2 regions of the Paenibacillus sp. 4624 genome follow, and region 2 is predicted to be linked to the other one. Evidence: a T-box and tRNA genes for the amino acid it is inferred to sense, from the RefSeq annotation. Region 2 holds a T-box; the other holds one or more tRNA genes.

Region 1 (9,894 bases), on a different contig from region 2:
TTTGCCGGAATCAACACTTCTATACCCATATGGTATACCGCCACCTCTAAATATGCCATCTTCCACCATTTGCATATGCTTTTCGTTCACGCGATTAGAAGTTCTTCTACTTTCTCCGCTCGACTGCCAGAATCTAAGATAGTTAATCACCTTATCTGCATTTACTTCAATTTTTTGTTGCCCTTCTATTACAGACCACATTTCAATTCCTCTGTTTACAAACCACTCAAGTACAAATGGTGTCTCATCATCTTTTCTACCTAATCTATCAAACATGAATACTAGCAGTAGATCGAATAATCCATTTTCAGCGTCATCTTTAGCCTGTTTAATTACATCTCGGTTGGAAGCAGATACTTTGAACCCTGAGACTCCTCTTTCAGAATATTCTTTTACTAACTTCCACCCCTCCTGCCTTTCAATCATTCTTCTACAAGCTCGCTGCTGCATTGGTATATCATTTCCATCCAACTGTCCTTTTGTAGATACACGATATAGGGTTGCAACCCGTTTAATTTGCTTCAATTAATTCACCACCATATCTTTTTTCTGTTATATATTCAGAACTCTCTATAACTGCTTTATAATTAACTAGTACTTCGACTATAGCATTAAATCAATAAAATATATTAAAGACCACCCCATATTTTTGTAGGTAGTCTTCTGGTTCGTACCATATTCAGTTATCTTTCTAGATAATAGTTTTTCATTTCAATTAAGATAAAGCAAAAAACAGCCGTTTAAAGGCTGTCTCGGCTGTAAAATATTGTTTTATGTATAGGACGAGTGGGGATCGAACCCACGACCCTTACCCTGTCAAGATAATGCTCTCCCGCTGAGCTATCGCCCTTCATTAACTAGATTATATATAGTTACAATTTTTGATTCAATTTGCCGACTCATATATAAATCAAAATCCAATGAAGTAACAGTATCATACCAAGTAAACGTGTTCATTGTCAATCATTAAATTGGTTTTAAATCATCCATATTGGAGCACAATAATGGAAAGCTTACAATATTCTGCAATAGGAGAATGTATAGTGATGATGAATAAAAATACTGACCAATTGCTTAATCCACACCATAACAATAAACAACTTAATAAATACTGGAAGCTCACTGCTACTCATGTTGCTGTTTTGCTCATTCTCGCCTGTACCTTGACTGGTTGCAGGCTGGAACGGGACGAGCATACAGTACAATTTCAGCACTTGCACCAACCGAATCAACAAAATGAATCGCTGCCTGTCTGGATGGACGTCTACTCCAAATCCGTAAATCAAGAGGTATACTCCCCTCAGGGAAACAGTGAGTTATTGCCTTAAATGGCAGAGACAGATCTAGAGCCTTTATCAGAAACATTGATCCACTGGTATCCATATATTTAATGTCAGTTCAATCTCCGATCAACCATGTCCCTGACCGTACCTATCAGAAGTATATTCTCACTCTTCTTCATCCCATTTGCGTGAGTATGCCTTCTTGGTCACATAATATAACAAAGCGATCATGCCCGCCGACATAAGCAATGTAATGGTCATAATAGCCGCCATTCCCATGACTCTCCTCCTCCTCCAAAGTCCCAATATGTACCAAACTTAACTATACAGGAAAAGCATTTTTTTGTATAATGCAGTCTGAACTTGTGCGCATGGAGCAGAAAGAAGGAATCGAATTTGGCAGCAGAAATTAGTTATGTCACGACAGAAGAAGAATTGAAACAGGCTCTAGGGATTCGCCGTCAGGTTTTTGTCATTGAGCAACAAGTGCCCGAAGAACTCGAAATAGATCAATACGATGTTATCAGTCCTGATGTGCATCATGTATTGCTTCATACCGATGGTCAGGCTGTTGCCACAGGGCGTCTCATCTATTACAGCAAAGATACGGCCAAAATGCAGCGAATTGCTGTACTGGAGTCCTACCGTTCGTTTGGGTATGGACGTGTGCTCCTGTTAGCGATGGAGGAGCTTGCTCGTGAGCTTGGATTAACCTATTCACTCCTGGATGCCCAGTGTCAGGCGCAGAAATTTTACGATAAACTCGGTTATGAAGTGATTTCGGAAGAACCTTTTTACGATGCCGATATCCTACATGTCCGTATGAGAAAAAGCTTGTAGGCCAGCAGAACAACTCAACAACACAGGCACTACATACATTACACAGCTATTCTCGAAATGTGGAATGTTGTAAAGAATGCATACTTCTCTCCAATTCGGACAGGCTAACAGGGTAAACCTATTCCCATTTGGTCATAGAAGGAGAGTGTGACATGATGGATCAGACAACACGCGAAACGTTCACAGCAGTACAAAAGAATGGTGACGGTGACTTGACCGCCTTCCAGACATCGACAGGCCGTATTCTGGATTATCAGCAAGCTCTGAACGAAGTGAAGGCTGGAACAATCGCTGGTGTGAATGTATTCAAAGGCAAGGATGGAGAAATGTATATTCGCGGCGATGCCGACGGCGACCCGACCAACAACCTTGACCAGCTTCCGAATTTCTGATAAATGTATTCACCATACAGCGCCAATCCTTACGGATTGGCGTTTTTGCTGTAACTTCTGCAGAAGTCTGTTACACCTAGGCGTACTATTCGCCCCTCAACGGATCAGTAATCCGTAAAATATTTTACTGCATTGCCAGCAGGCTGTGCTTTTCGCACAGGCTTAGCTTCCTGCTCCCAGGCCTGCAAAATCTGTATACTTTCCAGCGTAGATGGTTGGGGCCAGGAGATATATCCTTTCTGTTCAAGCGCCTGTAGTGACTCCCGAATGTGTGCCGGGTTGCGCCCTGTCTTGGTTTCCAGTTCATCCATACGTGGAATTCGACGTTGCTGACCTGCATAGTTGACAATAATGCGCAGAATTTTACGTTCAAAGTCGTTCAGCATACTTCAATTCTCCCTTCCGATTCCGATCCGTTACAGGGCGCCATGCCAGAATATTTTGCTCCAGAAAAGTCCGGGGTACCCCTTCCATGCCATCAGATGCCCGGATTACTCCGCCTCGCATGCTGTTGATTCGAATCTGCCGCTGCGTAATCTGTCCCGCACGATCCATGTACACAAGCTCCACCATCTGGCCAACATACTTCCCTAGCATGATCATCCCTCCAATAAGAACATTTGTTTGTATTCATTATTATATGCGAACATAAGTTCTTTATTCAATAACAATAAAAGGAATTTCAAAAAAATAAAAAACCAGACATACTCCGGGCAAGACGGAAGTCTGGTTCTTCAGGTGAAGATCGAATATTGAAGGTGACTGGCCATTTACTCTAAGCACAATGAGAATAAGAATCTGGTACCCCATCGGCTAGTGTCGGTCTGATTCAGAAAATTGAACTGTTTTTAACTGTTGCGTATTCGGATTAAAATCCACATTAACATAGACAGCAAATTGCTTGCCGTCTTTGGCACGAACCCACAGCTTGAACTGCTCTCTGGACTGATTCGCGCTAAGTGACGAGCGGCCGATATGTTTGTAATCCAGGATGTCGACATTGTACTTCGTTTGGGTTTCCTTCACGGCGATGATGCCCCACTTCGCATAATCCGGAATGTTGCTGCTTGCTGCCGAAACGGTCGTTGGGATGCCTGCAAAACCTAGAACAAGTGTTAATATCGATATCATAAGCACTCTCATGCATTTCACTCCTTGGGAGAATGTGTTTGCTGATATCGTGCCCGTTCGGATTACATTTTACACCCAGATTCGAAAAATCCAGACCGCTGGCAACAGCCAAAATGGAACAACCGGCATCAGTTTAACCAACGGATCAACCCCGGAAGTATTACTAAAGCTCATCCCCCAATCCCCGGAAAGAAAATGCTGCTGTGCCCGGGACTCTTCTGTAGGCTCTAAACCATACTTCTCCATAAGTATTTGCCTTGTCTGTTCATCCACCTGAACATCATTACCCACACCGCTTGCCGACACATGTGCACTGTTTATGTAAGTTAACATTATGATTAAACTCATCATTAAAGATATGATATGGAACGATCTAGATTTCATATGTCTGTATTCCTTCCTTTCTACTTCGAATCCATGACCAAAGATCAGCGTAACACATAGAACAACTTGTATGATTGTACATAATATTTGTGAAAATGGAAATACCAAACGGTGAACCATTCCCCACGTTCTTCAAACATTCGTAGCAGATAGTACATGCCCCTTTAGACCCATTTCATAGTTTATCTGTTTAAAAAATCCATAGACCGTGTAATGGGCCTTGACTGACCAAGCTGAATCCAACGTCCGCCCAAGTCCATTTTCACACCATATTCGAGGAGGTTATATCTGCATGTTCAAACGTCTGGATGAAATTTTGATTGAAATTCCCAACGTCGAAAAGCCTGATCCCAATGCAGCAGCAGCCATACAGGAATTGCTTGGTGGTAAATTTGGAGAAATGTCTACCCTGAACAACTACCTCTACCAATCCTTTAATTTTCGCTCCAAAGAAAAACTAAAACCATTCTACGACCTCGTCATGAGTATTACGGCCGAAGAATTAGGACACGTTGAGCTGGTATCCCATGGGATTAACCATTGTCTCCGAGGATCAACCGAATATAAAGAACCTGATCAGACACCGCTGGGTTCCGTCAAGGATGCAAGACTGTCGTATCATTTCCTGGCAGGCGCACAAGGCGCGATGCCTTTTGATTCGATGGGCAATCCGTGGACAGGCGCCAATGTCTTCAACAGTGGCAATCTGGTCGAGGATTTGTTGCATAATTTCTTCCTCGAATGTGGGGCACGTACGCACAAGATGAAAGTATACGAAATGACCGATCATCCTGCCGCCCGCGAAGTTGTCGGTTTCCTGCTCGTGCGCGGCGGTGTGCACGTGGTGGCTTATGCTAAAGCCATTGAAATTGCGACAGGTGTCAATGTGACCAAATTGATCCCGATCCCTTCTCTGGATAACAAAGCCTTCAACGAGGCTCGCAAATACGAAGAAAAAGGCGTTCACACCAAGCTGTACACTTACAGCGATAAAGACTTCAATGCCATCGACCAGATCTGGAAAGGCACGCATCCCGAAGATGGACAACCTCTGGAAGTCATTCAGGGCATCCCTCAAGGCTTTCCTATTCCGGAAGCTCCGGCGGTGGAAGAAGAGTTCGCGCCAGGCATCTCACACGAGGACTTCAAGGAGATTGCTCGTCGTCTCAAAATGGCGGGGAATATTGCGGATTAAGAAGGCAAGTGTTCGGCTGAGTGTTTAGAATGTTGTTTTCCTAGATAAATTGTAAATTCTAAATGCTGTTAGCTCTAAGTATAATTAAAGCCCTCACCCCAACTGCTTGAACACAGAGAAGGTTTGAGGGCTTTGTTATAAACAATTTTATGTTCAATTTATGATTCAAAATGAGTATGTTGTGTCTCGGGTTTCCCAAAAATTTAGCTGTAAAAGTAAACCTGATCTCCGCTCACATAGGTAAGCCTAGTTAAACTCCAACACCGATTCCTCACGATGACTCATGACTTCAATCAGCATGTTTGCACCTAGACGAAAACCTTGTACAAAAGCAGCTTCCGTATGCATCCCCTCACATCTACCACATAAGTCAAATAACTGTTCAAGCTCAAGAAATTCATGCTCGCTTAAACGCTTCTTCCACTGCTCTGTCAGAGTTGCAATCTGCCGCCCTAACGCTTGGTATTCAGGATGTATCGGCATCATCATCTCATCCGGGCGAAGTCGTCCGTTATAAAGTGCTTCCAATATCGAATTCATGTGTACCCTCCTATAAATTAACTCATACCTCACTTGAATGAGCGTTCTGCACATGGTAGGATATTTATGCAGTTGCTAATTCGTAGTGATTGCTGAATAGAAGTAGCGTGTTCTTCGTGGGACAAGCGCTGCTTCTTTTTTATTTTTGGAGCTCGTCGTAAATCTTCTCAATCCCTTTGCGAACGATAGCAGATCGGTTCGTATTCAGCTTCTCAGCCGCAACATCAAGCTTGCTCAGAATTTCCTCATCGACACGGATCTCAATCGTTTTGCTCTTCGGGTTATCAGATTTAGGACGCCCCATCTTTTTGGAGGACATTGCTCCACCTCCTTTTTGTCCTGACAATAATATATTATTGTCAGGACAAAAAGTCAATGTAAATAACCTGCCGTTTCAAAGTTTGTAGGGGGACAAACTTTTTACCGAGGTTGCGGTTCTTTTTCTACCTTTTATTGGTTATTCAACACGCGTGATATGATAGATAACCTGCTGAAAAAAAGATATTTATTGGAGTCACATATACGCTTCGTGGTATTTTCAAAATGATGCATTGCCAGGGACTAAGTTACACAAATCAACGTATACCTTAGCAGCAGAGAGCGAAGAAAAACAACGAATTTATACAGAGTCAACGTTTCCCGACTTAAAAACGAGTGTTCAAGGATGAAATTCAGCACGTCCTTTTTGAAGATGAATCCATGATTTGTGACTACATAGTGATTCAGAAAACGTGGTTTCTCCACGGCAAGCAACGTATAATTCCATTCACAGGTAAGCATCGAGGAGTCAAACTACTGGCAACCTTGGACTACTAAGCAGGCAAGTTTGTGTGGCGGGAAGATGAGCAGTAAACAGCAGAAACATTTCTACGTTTCTTGAAAAAAGTTGTAGACGAGTTCCTCACAGGCAAAATGGTGATGATCTTGGACAATGCCCGAATTCACCATGCCAACCAGCTGATTCCCGTCCTCACGGAGATTGAGGAGCGCAACAGAAAATCATTGGCATAGGGCTCAAATCGACTACCTTGTTCCTCCAACTTCCCAGTCTAACTCATTGAGATACAAGTTAGCTAGTACGGGCGAAATAAACCCTTTGCACATAAAAATAGCCCCAGATTATTTTCTGGGGCTAAGTTCAATAAAACTTTAATTTGTAGTTATTTTCTGAACATTCAATTTTGTAATACTTCTAAAGCCTCCATTACTAATTTTCTTATTTCGTGTTCAGTAACGTACACATTCGGATAATTTATCAAGTCATCGGTAAATTCAGAGAATCTAGATCCTTCTTTTGAAATCAACATAAAATATGATTTTTCTTCAGATGTTAAGGGTTCATTTAGATCATGTTCATACGTAGCATAGAATTCATCACAAAAGTTAGAAGCTTCAATTTCATTATCCAGCAATAACCTCATTAACCAGTATAGTCTTTCTTTTGGACCTTTTTCTGTTGGCATTAGAAGCTCACCTCATTTTTTAGGTATTCCTGGAAGTCCGGCTCTTTGCATCGGATCTCTTGTATAAACAAAATGATACACTGTATTTGATGCTTTATCATATAAAACTTCCAGATTGTAAGCTTGATTATTTTTATACATTATAGTGTAAAACATCTTAGCAGTAGATCCTTTCGGATCACTCATTTCTTTACCATATTTTATAGCAGACGCTAATGTTTGGACTGGTACAAATCTTGCGGCAGTTTCCATTCGAGCAGTTGTAGTAACTGTAAAATTCAGTCCCTGCTCTAGTTTGGTAAATTTCCCAGCCTTAAATATCCCCATTCCAGATGATACTGCTACCCCTTCACCTGGATGATTCTCTACATAATTCGCCAAATCTTTAGTAAACCCTTGAATAAAACTGAGTACTGGAAACTTCATGTGGGCTTGTTTTAAAATTTGATCCATTGGAATCATTTTGTCACTTGATTGCATTATATCTGAATTGGAATACCCAGCTGCTCTAGCTTGATTTCTAATACCTTCTGCTTGATTTGACCAGTAGTCCCTTTCCGACTTTGTACTAGCAACAGACCATTTATTTTTCATTTCATTAATGGTATAATTCCAACCGTATTTTTCGTTCCAATGCCCGCTTGGATCGATATATTTCAGCGGATTATTCTTCACATACGCATACAGATTCAAACTCAGTGGATCGTCCAGTTCACCCTCAAACGTATCCTCGTTAATAAACCTTCCTGTGTTTGGATCATACCATCTCGCCCGTAAATACTGCAATTGTGTTGCATCATCCCATAACTCACCAGAGTACAGGAACGGATTATGGACCTTCTCCTCCTTGGACTCCAGATTGCCCCACATGTCATACTGATACTTGTTCAGTAATACGCCATTGACATCCCGCAGCTCGGTAATATCTCCGTGTCCATTACTCTGAACATATGCTTTACTACCGTCTGCATAGGCGATCGCTTCCAGCTTAGCACCACGTATATAGTTCGCTTTGAGTTCTGGCGTACCGTTGCGCACTTCAGCTTCGGCAATAATCTGAGCGCCATCATCATAATAGTAACGCGTAGTGACACCATTCTCTGTACGCTCGACAAGCAGGTTATCACCGTTGTACTGGTATCCCACTTTTGCCGTATCTGTAGTGACTTGAGTCAATCGATCACGGTTATCGTATTGATATTCGCTGTTAACTACGTTAACTTCTTTGTCCGACTGCATCGTTAGGCGATTGCCTTGTTTATCGTACGTATACTTTTCGTTATTACCACTCGACGTTGCTATCCGGTCCAGTTGGTCATACGTAAAGCCGTCCTCAATCCCCTGCTGCACACGCTTTGTTATGTTTTTGTTGTTATCATAACTGTAGTTGTACAGGCCTAGTGTAGCTTGGTCTCGCACTTGCTCAAGCCCCACCAGATCCAGACCGTTATACGTTTTGCGTTCATTTACACCATTCAGTGATTGAGTTGATTTAAATAGTCCATTCAGATAATATGTGTATTGCGCATCCGGTGCATTCTTCACCGTTCCCACCGAGGTCATTCGATTCATTGCGTCATACGTGTTGTAAACTGTATTGCCAAATGGCCCTTTGATCTCCGTACGGTTACCATTGAGATCATAAGTGAACTCAGTCGTCAGCCCATCGGGATAGGTTAGTCGTGTCAATTGTTCCGTTGCTGGGTCATATTGATACCCTGTCGTACCCGTACGGTCTGTCATGCTCATACGTTTACCGACGGCATCGACAGCGAAACTAATCGTTTCGTCCGAGCTCACTTTACGGAGCAAGTTACCACGCAGATCATAGTCATATGTGAATGTATTTCCATTACGATCCACATATTTTGTCAAGTTACCACCAGGTGTATAGTAACTTTTCGTGATATTACCTGACTTGTCTTTTGTCTGAAGGCGGCGATTCAGCTGATCATACGTATTTTCTTTCACGTTACCTGCTGGATCAATTGTCTTAATTAGATTAGCTGCCAAGTCGTAGCTATATTGTGTCTGTTCTCCATTGGCGCTGGTCACTTGGCGGAGCTGGCCCACGACATCATAACTGAATGCAGTCACATTGCCATTACCATCGGTTTGCTCCAGCGTTTGACCGCTGATGTTATCGTATTTGTTTTTCTCCAATACTCGGAGGACCTGATCCAGCTGCGTTTTCTCTTCCGTTTTGATGCCTTTGCCCCACTTATCATAGGTTGCAATCTGCATATAGCCTTCAGCATCCGTACTTGTTGCTGTACGAGCTACATCATCGTATTTCATGGATATGGATGTACCATCAGCTCCGGTGGTCATCACCACACGGTTCCAGTTATCGTACGTATTACGAGTACGGTTGCCCAGGGCATCGTCTGTCCAGGCAGCCCGGCTATACGGATCATATCCGGTACGTTGAGAGACTACATAGCCGTTTCCTGAGAAATAACCATTCTCGATGGCCTGACCCAGTGAACTCCATTTCTGTATCCGTTGCTGACCCGACTCGTCCGTCACTTTGATCGTATTGTTGATATCATCGTAATCCGCACGGAGCTTTGTTCCATCCGTTTGCGTTACCTCAATGGTACGCCCTATCGCATCCATGCGATACTTGGTAGTACGCTGCTCTGCATCTGTAGAAGAGATCAAGT
Region 2 (9,894 bases):
GTCTGGTTCAGGATTCGGCAGCGTCTGTACCGTATTAGACAAGTTTCCGTTCATTGTGACCAGCGTACTAGATGCAGGCATCTCCTGGTTCCCCAGCTTGTCCGACTCCTGATCTCCGAAGCGAAACGTCATTCTGGCGTTGCTCACCCGTACCCTCTCCTTTGTCCCATTTATATCATCTATATGTTGAGATGGAGGATAACATTCCACGGAATGATTAAATCTTAGGTTTCACTAATCAAGTTCAAATTCAAGCACAAAAACGCCTGACTCCATGAAGGAGACAGACGTTTTAAGTACGGTAGCCGTTGATCAAAAGATTCATGGAACATACACTCCGATAAGAAATCACCAGGATCGTAGCGATAGTCCTCAGACTTTTTGATCCCTAAGTTCAACCTGTATCATTTTTAGAAATTACAAAACTATTTCAAACCTTTGGCGAGTATATCGCCCACTTTCCAAATATCCCCTGCACCCATCGTAAGCACAAGATCTCCTGGCTGTAACCGCGGCTGCAGATCAGCTACAACTTCCTCTTTGGTCGGCAGGTATCTTGCGGATGCGTTGCTGTTCTGTACGATCAGTTCAACGAGTCTAGCGGAGTGCACACCTTCGATTTGCTTTTCACCGGCAGGAGAATAGATATCGGTAATCAACACCTCATCCGCCTCGGCAAATGCCCGGCTGAACGCATCCAGCAGGAAAAATGTCCGTGTATAACGCTGCGGCTGGAATACGGCAATAATCCGTTTACCTGTCGCTTTTGCCGCACTGATTGTAGCTTCAATTTCTGTAGGGTGGTGAGCGTAATCGTCAATAATCAGCATATCACGCGCCTCACCCAACACCTGAAATCTGCGTTTCGCCCCATGGAATTGCACGATAGCTGCTGTAATCTTCTCAAACGGAATGCCTGCTTCGAGACAGGTAATAACCGTAGCCATCGCATTGTAGACGTTGTGCTTACCTGGTACTGACAACTCCACTGTGCCCATAGCTGTACCTCGATGATTCATGGTGAAAGAGATACGGCGATCCCCGAGAACGATATCTGTAGCTGTGTAATCAGCAGCCTGCTCGATACCGTAAGTTGTAATGCGAGACTTGAGATGTGGCAAAATAGCCTGCACATTTTCATCATCAGCGCATACGATGGCTGTGCCCTCTGGACGGATCTGGCTGAGGAACTGTACATAGGCTTTCTTTAGTTCCTCGAAGTCGCTGTTATAATTCTCTAGATGGTCAGCTTCAATGTTCGTTACGATGCCAAGCCAAGGATGGTACTGTAAAAAAGATCCATCGCTCTCGTCCGCTTCCGCGACAACCCACTCACCTTGACCTGCTTTGGCATTCGTCCCCAAATTCATGATCTCTCCACCAATAATATAGGTCGGATCTATTTCACATTGCTCCATAACCAGTGCAATCATGGAAGACGTTGTCGTTTTGCCATGCGCACCTGCAACGGCCACGCCTTTGCGCTCGTTTAACAAACGTGCCAGCATTTGAGCGCGATGAAGGATAGGTATGTTTAGCTGTTCCGCAGCTACACGTTCCACATTATCCGCAGGAGCTGCTGTAGAGTAAACGACAAGATCCGCTCCGTTCACATGCTCCGCGGTATGTCCAATATATATTTTCGCCCCTTTGGCTGCCAACTTCTCTGTCAACTCCTGTGAAGCGACATCCGATCCGGTAACGGTATATCCCATCTCCAGCATAACCCGGGCGATGGCACTCATGCCATAACCGCCAATCCCTATAAAATGAACATGTTCCGATGTGTTTAACAAAACTTTCACCAACCTTTTTCAGAATCGGTTTGATGCAAAAGGGCCGCCCGCACGTCCGCAATCAGATAAAGCGTGCCGGAAACCACCCCCAGATCCTCCGCTTCCGTCCGTGACTTCAATAGATCAAGTGCCTTTGCCCAATTCGGCTCGACGATGATATCCAGTTCCTGCTTCGCAATGGCGGGACGTACCCGTTCGACAATCTGCAACAATTCGGTTGCAGCCATTTTACGGCGGAAATCTGGCTCGGTCAGGATCAGCGTATCCACTAGTGGCAGTATATGCTGCAAATATGCTTCGTGATGCTTATTCGCCAGCATACCCATCATCAAAATTAACTTTTTTTGGGGATAACCGTCGATAATACTCTTGGCAAGCGACTCTGCCCCTTCGGGATTATGAGCTCCATCGAGGACAATCAGAGGATTGTCACTGACTTTCTCAAATCGTCCTGCCCAGAAGGCATTCTGAAAACCAAGTTTAATATCGTCTTCATCCAGCATAAATGCCATATATTGTCTTAATAATTCGAGAGACATTAATGCTGCAACAGCATTATCACATTGGTATACACCTTGCATGCGAATGTGAATATGGAGATCTCGGAATGGGCCGGTAAATTGAAGGCTTTGCCCCTCCTTACCGCTTTCCAGTCTTCGGTAGGAAAATTGATCTCCAGCCAAATATACCGTGGACCGCAGTTGCTTCGCCCTCTCCTGAATAACCTTTACGGCTTCAGGTTGTACGGCACAAGTCACCACAGGTACTCCTGGCTTAATAATGCCTGCCTTTTCCCATGCAATCTGCTCAACAGTATCTCCAAGCACATCCGTATGATCCATTCCGATATTGGTGATGACGGACACAACGGGAGTGACAATATTCGTTACGTCCATCCTTCCCCCAAGCCCAGTCTCCCATACTACAATATCGGGATAACAGACCTCCGCATAATATAGCAGTGCTAATGCCGTCGATACTTCAAACATCGTTGGTGATCCGAGCGGTGTTGATGCCATCTCTGTCACGAGAGGACGCAAACGATTCGACAGTTTTAACAATGTCTCTTCTGGGATGTCTTCACCGTTATATTGAAAACGGTTTGTAAACTTGGTGATATAAGGTGATGTATACGTTCCAACGTCATATCCCGCTTGGAGCAGTACTGACGTCAAAAAAGCGCAAGTCGAACCTTTACCGTTCGTTCCCGCGACATGAATGAATTTGAGCCGTTGGTGCGGATTGCCAAGCTGTGACATCAGGCTCTCGATACGTTCAAGCCCAGGCCTGATACCAAAAGGAATAAGGCCATTGATCCAGTCCACGGCCTCGTCATACGTCTGTAAAGGAGTAGCTTTATCTGTCCCGTTTAATTCCGTCATCTGATTCACCTTCGGTTCCCTGTTTGATTGAAGATTGAAAAAAGCAGCCGGATGGCGCCAAAAGCGTTCCATCCGACCCTTTTAGGTATTACCCCTTGAGCTCTTTGATTCGTGCGATGACTTTATCCCGTTTATCCGAATAATCCGCTTGTTTGGCGCGTTCTTCCTCGATAACTTTAGCCGGAGCCTTCGCTACGAATCCTTCATTCGCCAGTTTTTTCTCCACGCGAAGTACTTCACCTTCAAGGTTCTGAAGTTCTTTCTCCAGGCGAGCGACTTCCTGCTCAATATCAATCAGACCTGCGAGCGGCAAGTACAATTCTGCTCCCGTGATGATCGCTGTCATGGCTTTGTCTGGTGAACTCAGATCCAATCCGCTCTCGAATTCGGATGTATTACAGAAACGTTTGATGTAATGACTGTTGCGTTCGATAATACTAGATGCCTCATCATTGTTCGCTTTGACCATTAATTCGATCTTTTTGCTCATCGGCACATTCACTTCGGCACGGATGTTCCGAACAGCACGAATGGTATCCATCAGCAGGTTCATCTCCGCAACAGCTCCCGGATTCTCCAGCGCAGGGTCGTATACTGGCCAGGAAGCAAGTGTAATCGTTTCTCCTTCATGAGGCAGATGTTGCCAGATCTCTTCAGAGATGTACGGCATGAACGGATGAATCAGGCGCATGGTCTGATCCAGAACATAAGCCAGCACCGATTGTGTTTTCTTCTTGGCAACCGGATCTTCTCCGTAGAATGACAGCTTGGCGAATTCGATATACCAGTCACACAGATCATCCCAGATAAAGTTGTACAATACACGACCTGTTTCCCCAAACTCATACGCATCGATTAGACGCGTAATATCTCGGGAAGTTTCGTTCAGGCGGTGCAAAATCCAATAATCCGCTGTGCCAAGCTCGCCGCTGATGTCACGATCTGCATAAGTGAAACCTTCCAGATTCATCAACGCGAAGCGGGAAGCATTCCAGATTTTGTTTGCAAAGTTACGTGCCTGCTCCACCCGCTCCCAGCGGAAACGCAAATCCTGTCCCGGTGTACTGCTGGTCGAGATCATGTAACGCATTGCATCTGCACCGTACTTCTCGATAACATCCAGCGGGTCTACACCGTTCCCAAGAGACTTAGACATTTTACGTCCATCAGCATCACGCACAAGACCATGCATCAACACATCCTTGAACGGAATTTCATCCGTAAACTCCAGGGCAGTGAAGATCATACGCGCCACCCAGAAATAAATAATGTCATAACCTGTAACGAGTACATTTGTTGGATAATAACGCTTCAGGTCATCTGTATTTTCAGGCCAGCCTAATGTAGAAAACGGCCATAATGCCGAGCTAAACCACGTATCCAGAACGTCCTCATCCTGTTTCAACTTGCGCCCTGCATATTCAGGCAATGTTGTTGGATCTTCCGCGGATACAATCACTTCACCTGTTTCTTCGTCGTACCAGGCAGGAATACGATGTCCCCACCAAAGTTGACGGGAAATACACCAGTCACGAACGTTCTCAATCCAATTCAGATACGTTTTCTCAAAGCGATCCGGAACAAAGTTAACACCTTCGCCGCTTTGCTGCTTTTTGATTGCTCTCTCCGCGAGTGGTTTCATCTCTACGAACCATTGTGTGGACAAGTATGGCTCTACTACTGCTCCCGTGCGCTCACTATGTCCAACCTGATGCATATGATCTTCAATGTTAATCAGGACACCTTGCTCTTTCAAATCTGCCACAATCTGTTTGCGGCAGTCGCTACGATCCAGCCCCTGATATTTGCCAGCTTCAGCATTCATTGTTCCACTTTCATCCATAACAGTAATTTGAGGCAAGTCATGACGTAAACCTACTTCAAAGTCGTTCGGATCATGCGCAGGTGTGATCTTCACTGCACCGCTGCCGAACTCTTTGTCTACGTAGTCATCGGCAATGACTGGAATCTCACGACCGATGATTGGCAGTACCAGTGTTTTACCGATCATGTCTGCATAACGCTCATCTTTAGGATGAACGGCAACAGCCGTATCACCCAGCATCGTTTCAGGACGTGTCGTTGCCACAGTAATGTGACCACTCCCGTCTTTGAGCGGATAACGCAGATGATAGAGATGACCTTGGACTTCTTTATATTCAACCTCAATATCCGAGAGCGCTGTACGATTCACCGGATCCCAGTTAATGATGCGTTTCCCGCGATAAATGAGACCTTTCTCATATAACTGCACAAATACTTTACGCACCGCTTTGGACAGACCCTCATCCAGCGTAAAACGTTCACGGGAGTAGTCGAGAGACAACCCCATTTTGCCCCATTGCTGACGAATCGTTGTAGCGTACTGGTCTTTCCAATCCCACACTTTCTCCAGAAACTTCTCACGTCCAAGATCATAACGTGTCAATCCCTCTTCACGAAGCTTCTGTTCCACTTTCGTCTGGGTTGCAATTCCTGCGTGGTCAGAACCTGGCAGCCAAAGTGCGTCATATCCCTGCATCCGTTTTGTACGAATAAGGATATCCTGCAGGGTAAAGTCAAGTGCATGACCAATGTGAAGCATACCCGTTACGTTCGGGGGTGGAATTACAATGGTATATGGCTCGGCATCCTTGCGTTTACCCGCCTGGAAATACCCGCGCTCCGTCCAGGTGGAGTACCATTTATCTTCTGCCGCCTTCGGATCGTAAGTCGTCGGCATTTCAGCTGTTGCTTTTTTTTGTTCAGACATGTGTCATTCCTCCGTTACGTCATCTTCATCGCTAAAAAAACAAAAAAACCTTTCATCCATCAAAGGACGAAAGGTTAGCTTTCGCGGTACCACCTTTGTTTCACGCTGATAACAGAGATTATGGTTCGTGCTCTGAATCTGATGGCGTGACACTTCAAGCAGATAACGGCTGCGACCGGCCTATCCTACCTCCGAGGTTAATGAATGTATTACATCCACCTCCAGTACTCAAACAGGCAACTCCCGGGCGACTTCGATCAGTTGGTTCCTGCGGAATCTCACAGCGCATCGATCCCACTCTCTGAAAGGTCATACTGTCTACTACTCCCGATCCACGTCATTATTCAAAAAATCCTAAACACATCATACCTTGCTCGTGCGTGATAGTCAACCTGACAACAGCGGAACGAGGATATTTGATAATCATCATGTTGAAAAACAAGTACAACCCGCAATCCCTATCAGGAATTACGGGCTGTTTCGATATAATACGGTATGCTGAACTGAGTGACTAAGGAATGTATAGAATCTGTCCTTCTTCAACAACCTGTTCAGTCAATCGATTATATAATTGAAGTTCTCTGGTGCTAAGCTGATACCTGTCTGCAATGGCATCGAGTGTTTCTTCGCGCTGTACGATGCACAGTTTGACTTTTCGGAAAGGCGTCTGATCCACAATCGTACCCAGAAACAGATTTTTCCACTCCACATCTTCTGCCTGACGATCCTCTAACGGAACGACTCCATCTGAGATCTCCTCACTGCGCTCACCCTCAACTTCACGCACGGCCCGACCGGATGATAATAGGGAAGAAATGCCCACGCCTTCTTCTTCTCTTCGTGATGATTCTTTCTTGCTACCAAAAGCAACCTTAAGCTCCGGCTTGTCTTCCGCCTCAGCTATCGCTTCTGGGAGAGATTCCTCATTCTGTAACAGCGTGGCTTCCTCTGCCACTTCCAGTGAAGGCCGATCTTCTTCGGGCTGAGCCGTTTCAGATGCAGCAAATACATCTTGCCAGTTCTCAGTCTGCGGCTGTGCCGAAGCATTCGAAGTGAACTGTTCTCCTTGCGAACCACCTGACCGTGCTTCTTCAAAGTGCCATACCTCAGGCGTGTTCTCTTCTAGAGGTTTCCATGTCGCTTCAGAACGCGCTTGCTCAGAAGCCTCTGAACTCCATGATCCTGAATTTTCGGATACACTATTTACCGAAGGTTCAGACCATGCAGAGGTTTCATCCTCTATCGGAAGCAATGGCTCCGCTTCAGGATAAGAAGCTAATCTGTCAGCCGTTTCAGCCATGAATGACGAGATTGGGGAAGGGACTTCTTCCTGTGAGGGTAAAATCTCCTCATTCGAATCAGGCAATCTATTTTCATCCGATTCATTCGTTGAAGCAACATCAGATGTTAACGGCTCGGCGGATGATTGATTCCAGTAAGCTTGCGATAATTCTTCATATCCTGATTGCTGTTCCATTCTTGGAGACAAATCAGCAGATTCCGGAGAACCATATGCGACAAGCTCAGCCGCATTCACCAGCTCTTGCTCTTCGTTACGCAACCCGGCTTGTTCCGACAGCTCGGACTGCTCTGTCTCACTCCATTCGTTCTCCCTGCTGTCAGGCTGAGCCTCGTGAGAATGAACAACCGTGAATTCATCTGCTGACCACACTTGTGGCTCTTCTACCGGGAAACCTTCAATCCCTCGTAGGGACAGTACACCTGTAATATTCAGACTTCGGCTGGATAACAGGTCTACATCAAAATTTTCAATCTCAATTGAAATATCATCAATGGATCTAACCCGGTTTAATGGCACGGTAATTTCGACTGGAATAAAATGCTTTAACTCCTCCGAATCCTCGCTCTCCCCCCGGTACGTTCCTGTAAGTAACAGATGCCCCCTCAAGGTGGCATGGTCGTCCTGTCCAATCACCTGAATACGCGGATAGAGTTCAATTTCCTCCAGTTCCTCAATGGCAGGCACTCCCTCAGACAAATGAACGCGCTCATAAATATCGAACCGCAAACCATATGGTTGATTCAACAAAGGTGGCGTCCTCCTTTCGGCATATGTTCACCATGATCCTTCTCATGGGACTGATCCATGGTCCAATCCTTCGTTACCCATCTATATGCCTGAACCGGGGTGGGCATGCCACCTTTGTTGAAAAAATCCGTTATGGTTACTGCATTTTTGGAGAGCCGAGGAAGCCGAAAACAAAAAAAACAGACCCACTAGATCTAGATCAGGTCTGTCCTTCTACGCTATGACTCTCCCTCGCTGCCAATTGTTCAAAATCCGCTGGCCACGGGTCTTGTACTTTAATTAAAACTCCGGTTAAAGGATGGTTAAAGCTCAGCACTTCGCCATGCAATGCCTGCCTGCCAATGATGTCGGAGCGCCCCCCATACAATTTGTCACCAATCAGAGGATGACCGGCATAGCTGAGGTGCACGCGAATCTGATGTGTACGCCCCGTTTCCAGCTTCAGACGTACGAGTGTTGCCCTGTCCCATACATGCACGATGTCGACATGAGTAATCGCATCCTGCCCTCCTTCGGAGACACGTCTGCGTTGCTTGTGATGCCTGTCTTTACCGATCGGTGCATCAATCCTGCGGAGATCACTGGGTACTTGTCCGCCTGTGATGGCAACATACTGACGATCGATCGCTTTCCGGCGCATCGCTTCATCCAGTTTGGCGAGCGCAAAAGCATTTTTGGCATATATAACAGGGCCGGTTGTATCTTCATCCAGACGATGAACATGACGCACACTGGTCTCGATCCCATTGATCTCATAATACGAAGCTACCGCATGATCCAGCGTAATGACCTGTTCTTCACGGCCTCCATCCGGATGAAGCTTCATCCCAGCCGGTTTGTGCACGACGAGACAGAAATCATCCTCATACAGTACATCCAGATCAGCCCAGCGTGGCTCCACACCCAGCGGTTGCACAGCAAAAAGGGCCAGCCGAAGCCGGTCCCCTGCTAGCTGTACTCCCTGGGTTGCCTTGAGCTGGCGCAGCAGCTTCTCCGGGAACTCGAGTTCAGACAGGAGCCACTGTTCAGCAGCAGCTTGTCTGTCCTCTTTTCCAGTCACCGCCTTGCCTGGCATCAGCTCAAGCCATTGACCGCGACGTTTCCAGCTTTTTATACTCATAGCGACTGCAAAGCCTTACGGTTGGCCTCAATGGTATCCTCGATATCCTGCTCCGTATGCACACCGGACACAAACATCCCTTCATACTGGGACGGCGCCACGCTAACGCCTTGATCAATCATCGCTGCAAAATAACGGCGGAACTGATCCAAATTGCTTTCTTTGGCAATATCATAATTCGTTACCGGTACAGCACTGAAGAATGGGCACACCATTGAACCGACACGGTTAATCGTTACCGCCACACCTGCTTCTGCTGCATTTTTTTCGAATCCAGCCTGCAAACGTGCAGACAACATCTCTAGACGATCATAAACTTCCGGTGTCAAAAGTTTCAGTGTCGTGTAACCTGCGGCCATAGCCAGCGGATTACCACTTAGTGTACCAGCCTGATAGATTGGACCTGTCGGTGCAATCTGTTCCATAAGATCCCGGCGACCGCCATATGCTCCTACAGGAAGACCACCGCCGATGACTTTACCCAGACACGTTAAATCCGGTGTAACGCCAAATCGACCTTGTGCACAGTGAAGTCCTACACGGAACCCCGTCATAACCTCATCAAAGATTAGCAGGCTTCCATACTCCGTGGTCACACTACGCAATCCTTCCAGAAAACCAGCAGCTGGAGGTACGACACCCATATTACCAGCAACCGGCTCCACGATCACACCCGCAATTTCTTCTCCAAATCGTTCAAACGCAAGACGCACGGACTGCAAATCATTGTAAGGAACGGTGATGGTATTTAAAGCCACACCTTCAGGCACTCCAGGACTGTCCGGCAATCCCAG

The links. A T-box is a leader RNA that pairs with one kind of tRNA and senses whether it is charged. The one in region 2 lies ahead of ABIE27_RS27300 (valine--tRNA ligase), so its partner is inferred to be a tRNA-Val.
Region 1: it has a tRNA-Val gene. The T-box ahead of ABIE27_RS27300 (valine--tRNA ligase) is inferred to sense a tRNA for this amino acid. The anticodon was not compared.

Annotation. Positions count from the first base shown of each region.
Region 1 covers NZ_JBNDJR010000001.1:702,192-712,085, reverse strand. The annotation lists gene ABIE27_RS03245 (recombinase family protein) at 1-525, opposite strand, end outside; tRNA gene ABIE27_RS03240 (tRNA-Val) at 779-850, opposite strand; gene ABIE27_RS03235 (hypothetical protein) at 1,014-1,286, opposite strand; gene ABIE27_RS03230 (GNAT family N-acetyltransferase) at 1,680-2,123, shown strand; gene ABIE27_RS03225 (DUF3892 domain-containing protein) at 2,279-2,515, shown strand; gene ABIE27_RS03220 (hypothetical protein) at 2,620-2,901, opposite strand; gene ABIE27_RS03215 (hypothetical protein) at 2,885-3,112, opposite strand; gene ABIE27_RS03210 (DUF3889 domain-containing protein) at 3,329-3,658, opposite strand; gene ABIE27_RS03205 (hypothetical protein) at 3,716-3,979, opposite strand; gene ABIE27_RS03200 (manganese catalase family protein) at 4,323-5,225, shown strand; gene ABIE27_RS03195 (DUF6809 family protein) at 5,472-5,765, opposite strand; gene ABIE27_RS03190 (ribbon-helix-helix protein, CopG family) at 5,905-6,084, opposite strand; gene ABIE27_RS03185 (hypothetical protein) at 6,642-6,776, shown strand; gene ABIE27_RS03180 (magnesium and cobalt transport protein CorA) at 6,941-7,228, opposite strand; gene ABIE27_RS03175 (RHS repeat-associated core domain-containing protein) at 7,241-9,894, opposite strand, start outside.
Region 2 covers NZ_JBNDJR010000016.1:22,500-32,393, forward strand. The annotation lists gene ABIE27_RS27285 (SPOR domain-containing protein) at 1-147, opposite strand, end outside; gene murC (UDP-N-acetylmuramate--L-alanine ligase) at 426-1,745, opposite strand; gene ABIE27_RS27295 (bifunctional folylpolyglutamate synthase/dihydrofolate synthase) at 1,802-3,178, opposite strand; gene ABIE27_RS27300 (valine--tRNA ligase) at 3,267-5,930, opposite strand; T-box leader at 5,990-6,274, opposite strand; gene ABIE27_RS27305 (LysM peptidoglycan-binding domain-containing protein) at 6,442-7,980, opposite strand; gene ABIE27_RS27310 (RluA family pseudouridine synthase) at 8,180-9,100, opposite strand; gene hemL (glutamate-1-semialdehyde 2,1-aminomutase) at 9,097-9,894, opposite strand, start outside.